Linked DNA regions of Ketobacter sp. MCCC 1A13808. The protein of the gene in region 1 interacts with the protein of each later gene in a pairwise test. Links are inferred from orthologs where the notes say so. Each region holds a gene or a part of one and is shown on either strand. Other genes may lie near its edges.

The links.
Region 2: the proteins of ftsL (region 1) and ftsB interact in binary tests that used the Escherichia coli proteins (3 or more experiments, as listed by UniProt). The link is inferred for Ketobacter sp. MCCC 1A13808 from one-to-one orthologs.

What each region holds. Positions count from the first base shown.
Region 1 is NZ_VRKW01000001.1:827,033-831,776, reverse strand. The notes cover bases 1,415-4,413. They hold ftsL (cell division protein FtsL), read left to right. Parts: upstream 1,415-2,768; coding sequence 2,769-3,059; downstream 3,060-4,413. Other genes in these bases: FT643_RS03540 (peptidoglycan D,D-transpeptidase FtsI family protein), read left to right, coding at 3,056-4,413; rsmH (16S rRNA (cytosine(1402)-N(4))-methyltransferase RsmH), read left to right, coding at 1,834-2,772; mraZ (division/cell wall cluster transcriptional repressor MraZ), read left to right, coding at 1,415-1,834. In the rest of the region: rsmI (16S rRNA (cytidine(1402)-2'-O)-methyltransferase), read left to right, coding at 1-563; more of mraZ, read left to right, coding at 1,373-1,414; more of FT643_RS03540, read left to right, coding at 4,414-4,744. UniProt on the Escherichia coli protein: Essential cell division protein. May link together the upstream cell division proteins, which are predominantly cytoplasmic, with the downstream cell division proteins, which are predominantly periplasmic.
Region 2 is NZ_VRKW01000005.1:74,750-79,264, forward strand. The notes cover bases 251-3,070. They hold ftsB (cell division protein FtsB), read left to right. Parts: upstream 251-1,410; coding sequence 1,411-1,731; downstream 1,732-3,070. Other genes in these bases: eno (phosphopyruvate hydratase), read left to right, coding at 251-1,289; ispD (2-C-methyl-D-erythritol 4-phosphate cytidylyltransferase), read left to right, coding at 1,735-2,445; ispF (2-C-methyl-D-erythritol 2,4-cyclodiphosphate synthase), read left to right, coding at 2,484-2,966; truD (tRNA pseudouridine(13) synthase TruD), read left to right, coding at 2,963-3,070. Outside these bases: more of eno, read left to right, coding at 1-250; more of truD, read left to right, coding at 3,071-4,000; FT643_RS11560 (protein-L-isoaspartate(D-aspartate) O-methyltransferase), read left to right, coding at 4,234-4,515. UniProt on the Escherichia coli protein: Essential cell division protein. May link together the upstream cell division proteins, which are predominantly cytoplasmic, with the downstream cell division proteins, which are predominantly periplasmic.

The sequences.
Region 1 (4,744 bases):
ATCGTCTGGTTCGCGGTGTGCGTGAGCAGGGGGGCAGCGTTGTAGCTATTCCAGGGCCTTGTGCTGCAATAGCGGCACTTTCTATTGCGGGGTTGCCCACCGACCGGTTTCTGTTTGTCGGCTTTTTGTCGGCAAAGCAGCAGGCGCGCCGGGCACAGCTGGAGCAATTTGTTAATGAGCGGGCGACGTTGGTTTTATATGAATCACCCAAGCGCATTTTAGATTGTATCGCGGATGCCGAGCTGGTTTTGGGTGAAGACAGGACGATGGCGCTGGTAAAAGAAATCACGAAAACCTTTGAAACAGTCAGGACGGGTACGGGTCGACAATTGAGGGATTGGCTGCTTGAAAGTGATGCCCACCGTAAAGGCGAATTCGTGGTTTTAATAGAGGGGGTGCAGGATGCAGGGCGGGTGCCTAGTATTGACCCTTCTGTATTGCGGGCGTTGAACCTGGCACATCAAAGTATGCCCTTGAAGAAAGCCTGTGCTTTGGTTTCCGAATTAAGTGGAGTGGCAAAAAACGCGCTTTATGAGGCCGCAATTGCAAACAGCAATGAATAATTGCTTGATTCCTTAACCCCTTAGGCGTATTTTGCTCAACTAGAGTCAGCCAGGCAGTCGCTCTTGATCAGGTTTGTCCTGGTCGGGGGAGGAAAGTCCGGGCTCCATAGGGTAAGGTGCCAGGTAACGCCTGGGCGGTGAAAACCGACGGAAAGTGCAGCAGAAAGTATACCGCCTAAGCCAGTTCGCTGGCCGGTAAGGTTGAAAAGGTGCGGTAAGAGCGCACCGCGCGACTGGTAACAGATCGTGGCGATGGAAAACCCCACCCGGAGCAAGACCAAATAGGAATCCATTGGCGTGACCCGCGCTGGATTCGGGTAGGTTGCTAGAGGCGCACGGTGACGCGCGTCCCAGAGGAATGACTGTCCACGACAGAACCCGGCTTATCGGCTGACTCTATATTTTTTGCCCGGATTGAGCCCCTGACGCTCAATCCGCCCCCGGTGTAATAACCATTGTTCTAAAAATTCCCTGCCTTATATCTCGAAATGTTCTCTGTCGCTTGAAGCCACATTAAGAGTGGCTTCTATCTGACTGTTTTGACTTATTTTTTTGTTCGCTTTGTGCGCACTGCAGGATATCCTTGTCGTCCTAAGTCTTTGTTTTTCCGTATCAAATTCACGTTTTTGACTGTCCTTTCGGCTTGACAATAACCCGTACCGCTCCCTATAGTGTGCTTAAGGTGTCACATTGTGGAAGTTTGTGGGATGTAGTGGTTTAAAATGGTGTGTTCGGGTCGGTTCTGAGCCTCCATGTCGATGGGTGTCGAAAGCTACGGAACGTCTAGCTTCATATAGGTAATATAAGACGTGTTATTCAGAGGACCAAGCGCGCTAAGTGTTGATGCGAAAGGCCGGATGGTGATGCCAAGCCGCTTTCGTGAAGCGTTGTCTGAATATTGTGAAGGAAAGCTGGTCGTCACCGTGGATTTCGAAGGTCACTGCCTCACCATGCATCCCCTGCCGGATTGGCAGGAAATCGAACAAAAGCTTCTATCTATGCCCTCGCTAAACTCATCGACCCGTCGTTTGCAGCGCTTAATATTCGGCTATGCCACCGAAGTTGAAATGGATAGTAATGGCCGCGTCAGCCTGCCGCAATTACTGCGGGATAAAGTCGATCTGGATAAAAAAATCATGCTTGTGGGCGTAGGTAAAAAATTCGAAATCTGGTCTGAAAACAAATGGTCAGATAGTTATCAGGGCTGGGTGGATGAAGGTCCTGTCAATCTTGAGGAACTTCCCGAATTCGCACAATCTTTGGTGCTGTGATGGAAGTCCGAGAATTGAAACACGAAACCGTACTCCTTGACGAAGCGGTAGAGGCTCTAGTGACAAACCTGTCTGGTGTATACATTGACGCAACTTTCGGTCGAGGCGGCCACTCATTTCAGGTGTTGGCACGCTTGTCCGCAGACGGTGGTCTTATTGGTTTGGATAAAGATCCCGAGGCCATTCGGGCCGGTACGAAACTGGCCGAATCGGATGCCCGTTTTAATATCGTCCACACCTCTTTTGCTGATCTGGAGCAGGTCATTGCTCAGCGCGGGTTGACGGGACAGATTGACGGCGTTTTGTTGGACCTGGGCGTTTCCTCGCCGCAGTTGGATGATCCGGAGCGTGGTTTTAGCTTTATGAACGACGGCCCGCTGGATATGCGCATGAATAACCAGGCCGGAAGAACAGCGGCGGACTGGTTGAACGTAGCAGGCGCTGACGAGATCGCCACAATATTGAAAGAGTTCGGTGAGGAGCGTTTCTCTAGGCGGATTGCCCGGGCCATTGTCGAATACCGAGACCAGCAGCCACTGACGACCACAGCTCAGTTAGCTGGAGTTATTGCCAAGGCGAGCCCTTCCCGAGAAAAAGGCAAGCATCCGGCAACCCGATCTTTTCAGGCTATCCGGATTTATATCAATCGTGAACTTGACGACTTGGCCGACACGCTGGATCAATGCCTGGCTGTGTTAAAGCAGGGTGGCCACTTAGTCGTTATCAGTTTCCATTCGCTAGAAGACCGGATTGTTAAAAGGTTTATTCAACGCAAAGAAAAAGGCGAACCGCTCCCCCGGCATCTGCCGGTTCGTGATGAGATGGTGCAGCGGGAATTACGCAGTCTGGGCAAAGCGATTAAAGCCAGTGACGAGGAAGTGGCCCGGAATGTTCGCGCACGAAGCGCCATTATGCGAGTCGCGGAGAAGTTATCATGATTGCCTGTCCGGCCAATTCCAGTAAAGCATGGATGCTAGTAGTGATCGCGTTTATGGCCGTGCTTGTATCCTGTATAGCGGTCATTTATTCCAGTTTTGAAACCCGGCGCCTGGTAGCCAAGCACCAATTTTTGCAGAAGAAAAACAATTCCATGCAAGTGGAGTGGGGGCAGTTATTGCTGGAGCAGAGCACTTGGGGTTCCTATAACCGCGTCGAGCAACTGGCAGGTTCAAAATTAAGGATGCGGGTGCCTTCGCCCAGCGAGATAATCATGGTGGAACGATGAGTACGGCTCAGGGAAAACTGGCGTTCAGTTGGCGCTATGGTGCTGTACTGGTGCTTTTCGTGCTGCTTGCTATGACTGTTGTTGGCCGATTGTTATATTTGCAGATTGAATCACAGGGCTTTTTACAGGACCAGGGTGACCGTCGTGTGGTTCGCATAGAAAAAATCCCGGCCTATCGCGGCATAATTGAGGATCGGAACGGTGAACCTTTAGCGGTTAGTACGCCCGTTAAATCCATTTGGGCGAATCCCAAAGAATTGATTGATGCCCAGTACGCCTGGGGTTTTCTGGCAGAAAAAACCGGTTACACAGAAGCCAGATTGCGCGATCGTATTTTGAGAAATCAAAATAAACAGTTCATTTATTTGCGCCGTCACATGAATCCTTCCAAGGCGGAAAGCATTCTCAGCCTGAGCATCCCGGGTGTTTACGGAGTTGAGGAGCACCGTCGCTATTATCCCGCTGGAGAAGTGACCAGTCATCTGGTTGGTTTTTCTAATATAGATGAAGAAGGTCAGGAAGGCATTGAATTGTCTTTTGATCAATATTTGCAGGGAGAGGCGGGCAAGAAACGCGTAATCAAAGACTTGCGACATCGTATCATCAAAGATGTCGGATTAATCAACGCTCCTGCACCGGGCAGCAATATTACCCTGAGTATCGATTTGCGAGCGCAGTATCTGGCCTACCGCGAATTGCTTTCCGCTGTTACGGAATATAAGGCAACCTCCGGGAGTGCCGTAGCTATCGATATTAAGACCGGTGAAGTCTTGGCGCTGGTGAATCACCCGTCGTATAACCCGAACAATCGCACCCGTAAGGACGTTGAAAACTTTCGTAATCGAGCCGTTACAGATGTTTTTGAGCCGGGATCGACAGTAAAACCGTTCACCGTGGCTGCGGCGCTGGAAAGTGGCAAATGGCAGGTGCACAGTAAATTAGATACGTCCCCCGGATATTTGCGGGTTGGTAGTAAATCCATCCGCGACATGGCGAATTACGGGGTGATTGACCTGGGAAAAGTCATCGCAAAGTCCAGCAATGTAGGTGCCAGCAAGCTTGCACTGTCCATGGAGTCCGGTGCGCTAAGCGCGTTTTTCCACCGGATTGGCCTGGGTGAAGCGACAGGGGTCGGTTTCCCCGGTGAAAGCGTCGGAATGCTTCCGGCGCGTTCGCGTTGGCGTCCGATTGAGGTCGCTACATTGTCGTATGGTTATGGACTTTCCGTTACCGCTTTACAGATGGCGCAAGCTTATGCAGTGCTAGGTTCTGGGGGCATCAAACGACAGATTAGTTTGCTGAAAGTAGACGGCGACGTTAAGGGTGAGCGGGTGCTGGATGAAACCGTGGCGAATGCGGTGTTGCACATGATGGAAGGGGTTGTTGACGAGCGTGGCACTGCACGCAAAGCCCGTGTTCCGGGCTACCGTGTGGCGGGCAAAACCGGCACCGTGCATAAAGTTAGTAGCAATGGATACCAGGATCATCAGTATCTGGCTATGTTCGCCGGGGTTGCACCGGTGGAGGATCCTGCCATTGCATTGGTAGTGGTGATCGACGATCCCAAAGGTGGTGTGTACTACGGTGGCCAGGTTGCAGCACCGGTTTTTTCAAGGGTCATGGCCGGCTTGTTGAGGGTGAAAAATATTCCACCTGATAAAGCGGTGGAAACGCTGGTGGGTTTG
Region 2 (4,515 bases), on another replicon or contig:
TCCTTCAAATCCGCGCTCGCGAAGTTCTTGATTCTCGTGGTAATCCCACGGTAGAAGCCGACGTCATTCTTGAATCCGGGGCAGCAGGTACAGCTTGTGCACCGTCCGGTGCCTCTACCGGTTCCCGTGAAGCATTGGAACTACGGGATGGAGATAAATCCCGTTACCTGGGCAAAGGCGTATTAAAAGCGGTTCAGGCGATAAACCAAGATATCGCCGAGCTGTTGAAAGGTAAGGACTCCCTGGACCAGAAAAAAATTGATCAGTTGATGATTGATGCGGATGGCACTGAAAACAAATCCAAATTCGGCGCCAACGCCATTCTTGCGGTATCGCTCGCCAATGCCAAGGCGGCAGCGGTCTATAAACAGGTTCCATTATTTCAGCACATCAGTGAAATCGCCGATGGCAAAGCCGGACCCTACAGCATGCCGGTGCCGATGATGAATATCATCAACGGCGGCGAGCATGCCGATAACAACGTAGACATCCAGGAATTTATGATTCAGCCGGTGGGTGCACCGAATTTTGCTGAAGCTCTGCGGTATGGTGCCGAAATCTTTCATTCATTAAAAAGTGTATTGCAGGCTCGTGGCCTGAGTACGGCGGTTGGCGATGAGGGTGGTTTTGCACCGGATCTGGCATCCAATGAAGAAGCATTGACGGTCATTGTGGAAGCGGTAGAAAAAGCCGGCTACGAGTTAGGAAAAGACATAACCCTGGCGTTGGACTGCGCTGCGTCCGAATTTTATAAGGATGGCAAATACGTCCTGGCAGGGGATAACAAAGTACTGGATTCGGAAGGTTTTGCAGATTATCTGGCAGACTTGTGCAGCCGTTATCCGATCGCTTCTATTGAAGACGGCCTGGACGAAAGCGATTGGGATGGATGGAAAGTCCTGACCGAAAAGCTGGGTGACAAAGTCCAGTTGGTCGGCGATGACTTGTTCGTAACCAATACCCAAATCCTGCAGCAGGGTATCGATAAAAAAATTGCTAACAGCATCCTGATCAAGTTCAATCAGATTGGCAGTCTGAGTGAAACTCTGGCCGCCATTAAAATGGCAAAAGATGCAGGTTACACCGCGGTCATTTCTCACCGCTCCGGTGAAACCGAAGACGCTACCATTGCTGACCTGGCGGTAGCCACGGCGGCTGGCCAGATCAAGACCGGTTCACTGTGCCGTTCTGACCGGGTAGCGAAATACAATCAACTACTGCGTATTGAAGAAATTATCGGTGATATCGCGCCCTATAAAGGACGTGCAGAGTTCACAGCTCTGAAGTAGTAGTAGAATCCGCCTCCCCGTAACGGATTTCAGCTAAACCGTTACGGGACTCGCGGGCTTGACGCCTGTCATAATTGCCCCCATTCTTAAATCACCAATACATCCCGTTACAGCAGTGGTTATGACCGATCAACCCCAACAGCAATGGATCACCTTGCCCCGGGTCCTATTCTGGATCCTGATCCTGATGTTTTTTCTGCTACAACTGCGCCTGTGGATTGGTGAAGGCAGTCTGGCAGACGTGTGGCGCCTGAGTGGCGAAACTGAGCGGCAGGAACAGGAAAACCACATCGTCTCTGAACGCAATAAGCGTTTGCAGGCGGAAGTAAAAAACCTCAAGGAAGGACTTGATGCAGTGGAAGAGCGAGCGCGAACCCAGCTGGGTATGGTAAAAGAGGACGAAACTTTTTTTCTTATCATTGACGGCCAACAGCAGCAATAATCTATGAGTACATCTCCAGTGATTTGGTGCGTCGTCCCGGCGGCGGGGGTGGGCAAGCGTTTTGGCGCATCGAAACCAAAGCAGTATTTGCCCTTCCATGGCATGACCGTATTCGAATCAACCCTGCAGCGTTTGCTTGAAGTACAGGGAATTCAGCAAGTCGTCGTTGCTATCAGCACCGAAGATGCTTTTTTCAAAAAGCTCCCGGTCGCTCGTAATTGCAAAGTGAAATCCGTGATCGGAGGAGCCGAGCGTTGCCATTCCGTGCTTAATGGTTTGCGTTATTTGTCTAATTTGGGTTCAGATCAGGACTGGGTTTTGGTGCATGATGTGGCCCGTCCCTGTGTGCGCGCAGCGGACATTCAGAAGCTCATCGAACAAGTAATTCAGTTTGATAGCGTTGGCGGGATTCTGGGTAACCCGGTTCGCGATACGATGAAGCGAGCGAACCGGGTTAATGAAATTGTGGACACCGTGGACCGCAACCAGTTGTGGCACGCACTGACACCACAGATGTTTCGTTTGGGCGCTTTAACATCTGCGCTGACGTCAGCCTTGGCGGATGATGTCGTGGTGACCGACGAGGCTCAAGCCATGGAGCGGGTCGGATATCACCCGCTCTTGGTTGAAGGCCACAATGACAATATCAAAATTACCCACCCGCAAGACTTGCCGTTGGCTGAATTGTTTGCACAACAGCAAACTGCCCCGTAAATTAACCCCGCTGGTTGCTGGAAATAGACAGGTACAACATGTTTCGAATTGGACACGGATACGACGTACATCGCTTCGGAGACGGCGATCATCTGGTATTGGGCGGCGTGAAAATCCCTTATCAGCAGGGTTTTGTGGCGCATTCAGACGGCGATGTTGCTTTGCACGCATTGGCGGACGCTTTATTGGGCGCAGCGGCTTTGGGGGATATTGGCCGTCACTTTCCTGATACGGATGCTCGGTATAAGGGTGCGGACAGCCGCATACTTCTTCGTCATGTACTGAAACTGGTTCAGAAGGAGGGTTATCGGGTGGGTAATGTGGATGTCACTATCGTCGCTCAAGCTCCTAAGATGGCCCCGCATATAGAGAGCATGAAGCAGAATATTGCGGCTGATCTGGAATTGGCGATTAACGCGGTTAATGTAAAAGCCACCACGACAGAACAGCTGGGTTTCGCCGGCCGCAAAGAAGGCATTGCCGTGCATGCGGTGGCATTGCTAATGGCGGAGCACCGATGACAGTGATGCACCAGGCTTTGCCCGCCTATGGATTTGAGTCCGCACCTTACGCCCACGGTGAACCCCTTGCGCGTGCGGATTTTAAAACCCGGCCGGAGGACTTTGTGGTGGAAGAAGTGCTCGGTTTTGAGCCGGGTGGAGAAGGGGAGCATTTGTTTCTACTGGTGCAAACCGATGCTCATAACACCCGCCATACCCAGCGCTGCCTGGCTCGTCATTTTAATGTGGCCAAGCAAGCGGTCAGTTATTCGGGAATGAAGGACCGGCGCGGGCTAACCAGTCAATGGTTTTCCATTCATCTGCCGGGGAAGGCTATCGAACCCGATGCGGATGAGCTGGCGCAACAGGGCTTTAATGTGTTGCGTTGGCAAAGACACAATAAAAAGCTGCGCATTGGCACCCATAAATACAACCGTTTTCATATTGTTCTGCGTAACCTGAGCCAGATCGAGCGCCTGAATTCACGCTTGCCCGAGTTGAAAAATCTGGGTGTGCCCAACTATTTCGGTGCTCAGCGCTTTGGGCATGGTGGGGCGAATATCGAAGAAGCCTTGCAGTGGGTCGAACAGGGTAAATTACCAGCAGACCGCTTGCTCAGGAGCCGTGTGTTGTCGACGCTCCGTGGCTGGCTGTTTAACGGAGTGTTAGCCGATCGTGTCGCTAACGGCACCTGGAATCAATGGCAGGATCAGGATTTGATCCAATTGAACGGCACCCAGAGCTTTTTTACCGAACCGCAGTGGGATGACCAGTTACAGCAGCGCTTCCTGTCTGACGATATACACCTGTCAGCCTATCTGGCCGGTTGCGATCAGGCCGGTACGATCCCGGATCAGATGTTACTCTTGTTCAACCAAGCGAGAATGGAAGCTGAGCCCCGACCGCTGCGACTGAAAGCACAACAATTGCGGTGGAATGGGGACGCGAACGCACTGCAAATACAGTTCAATCTGCAAAAGGGCGCTTATGCGACCAGCGTGCTCAGGGAGCTGGTGCTATTAAATGATCGCTCAGGTCAGCAGGAACAAATATAGAAACCATTTGCCCTGTAAAGTCTCTGCAAACTTCTCGCTGTTTTGCTAACCTTCTTTTAGAATGAATTTTAAATAACGGTTGCCTCTAAAAAGCGGATTAATACCGATGTGCTGATCACAGGCAACCAATAAAAAGAGCCCATTCCTGGGGGGAGCTTTCCCCTGTGGGGCAGGACGAGGATTCTCGATTGAACGACTCATTTTCTTTAAGTGCGGGGGTGGCTGGAATCGGCATGACCTCTCAGCGAACGCGGGAGCGTTTAATAGCGCGTTTGCAGGATCAAGGTATAACAAATTTTGCTGTTTTAGACGCAATCCGCAGCATTCCCAGACACCTGTTTGTAGACGAAGCATTAGCGCACCGTGCTTATGAAGACACGGCATTACCTATCGGCCACAACCAAACCATATCGCAGCCCTATATCGTTGCCCGAATGACGGAATTACTGCTGCAGGGCGGGCCGCTGAATAAGGTTCTCGAAATCGGCACCGGGTCTGGTTATCAAACCGCGGTA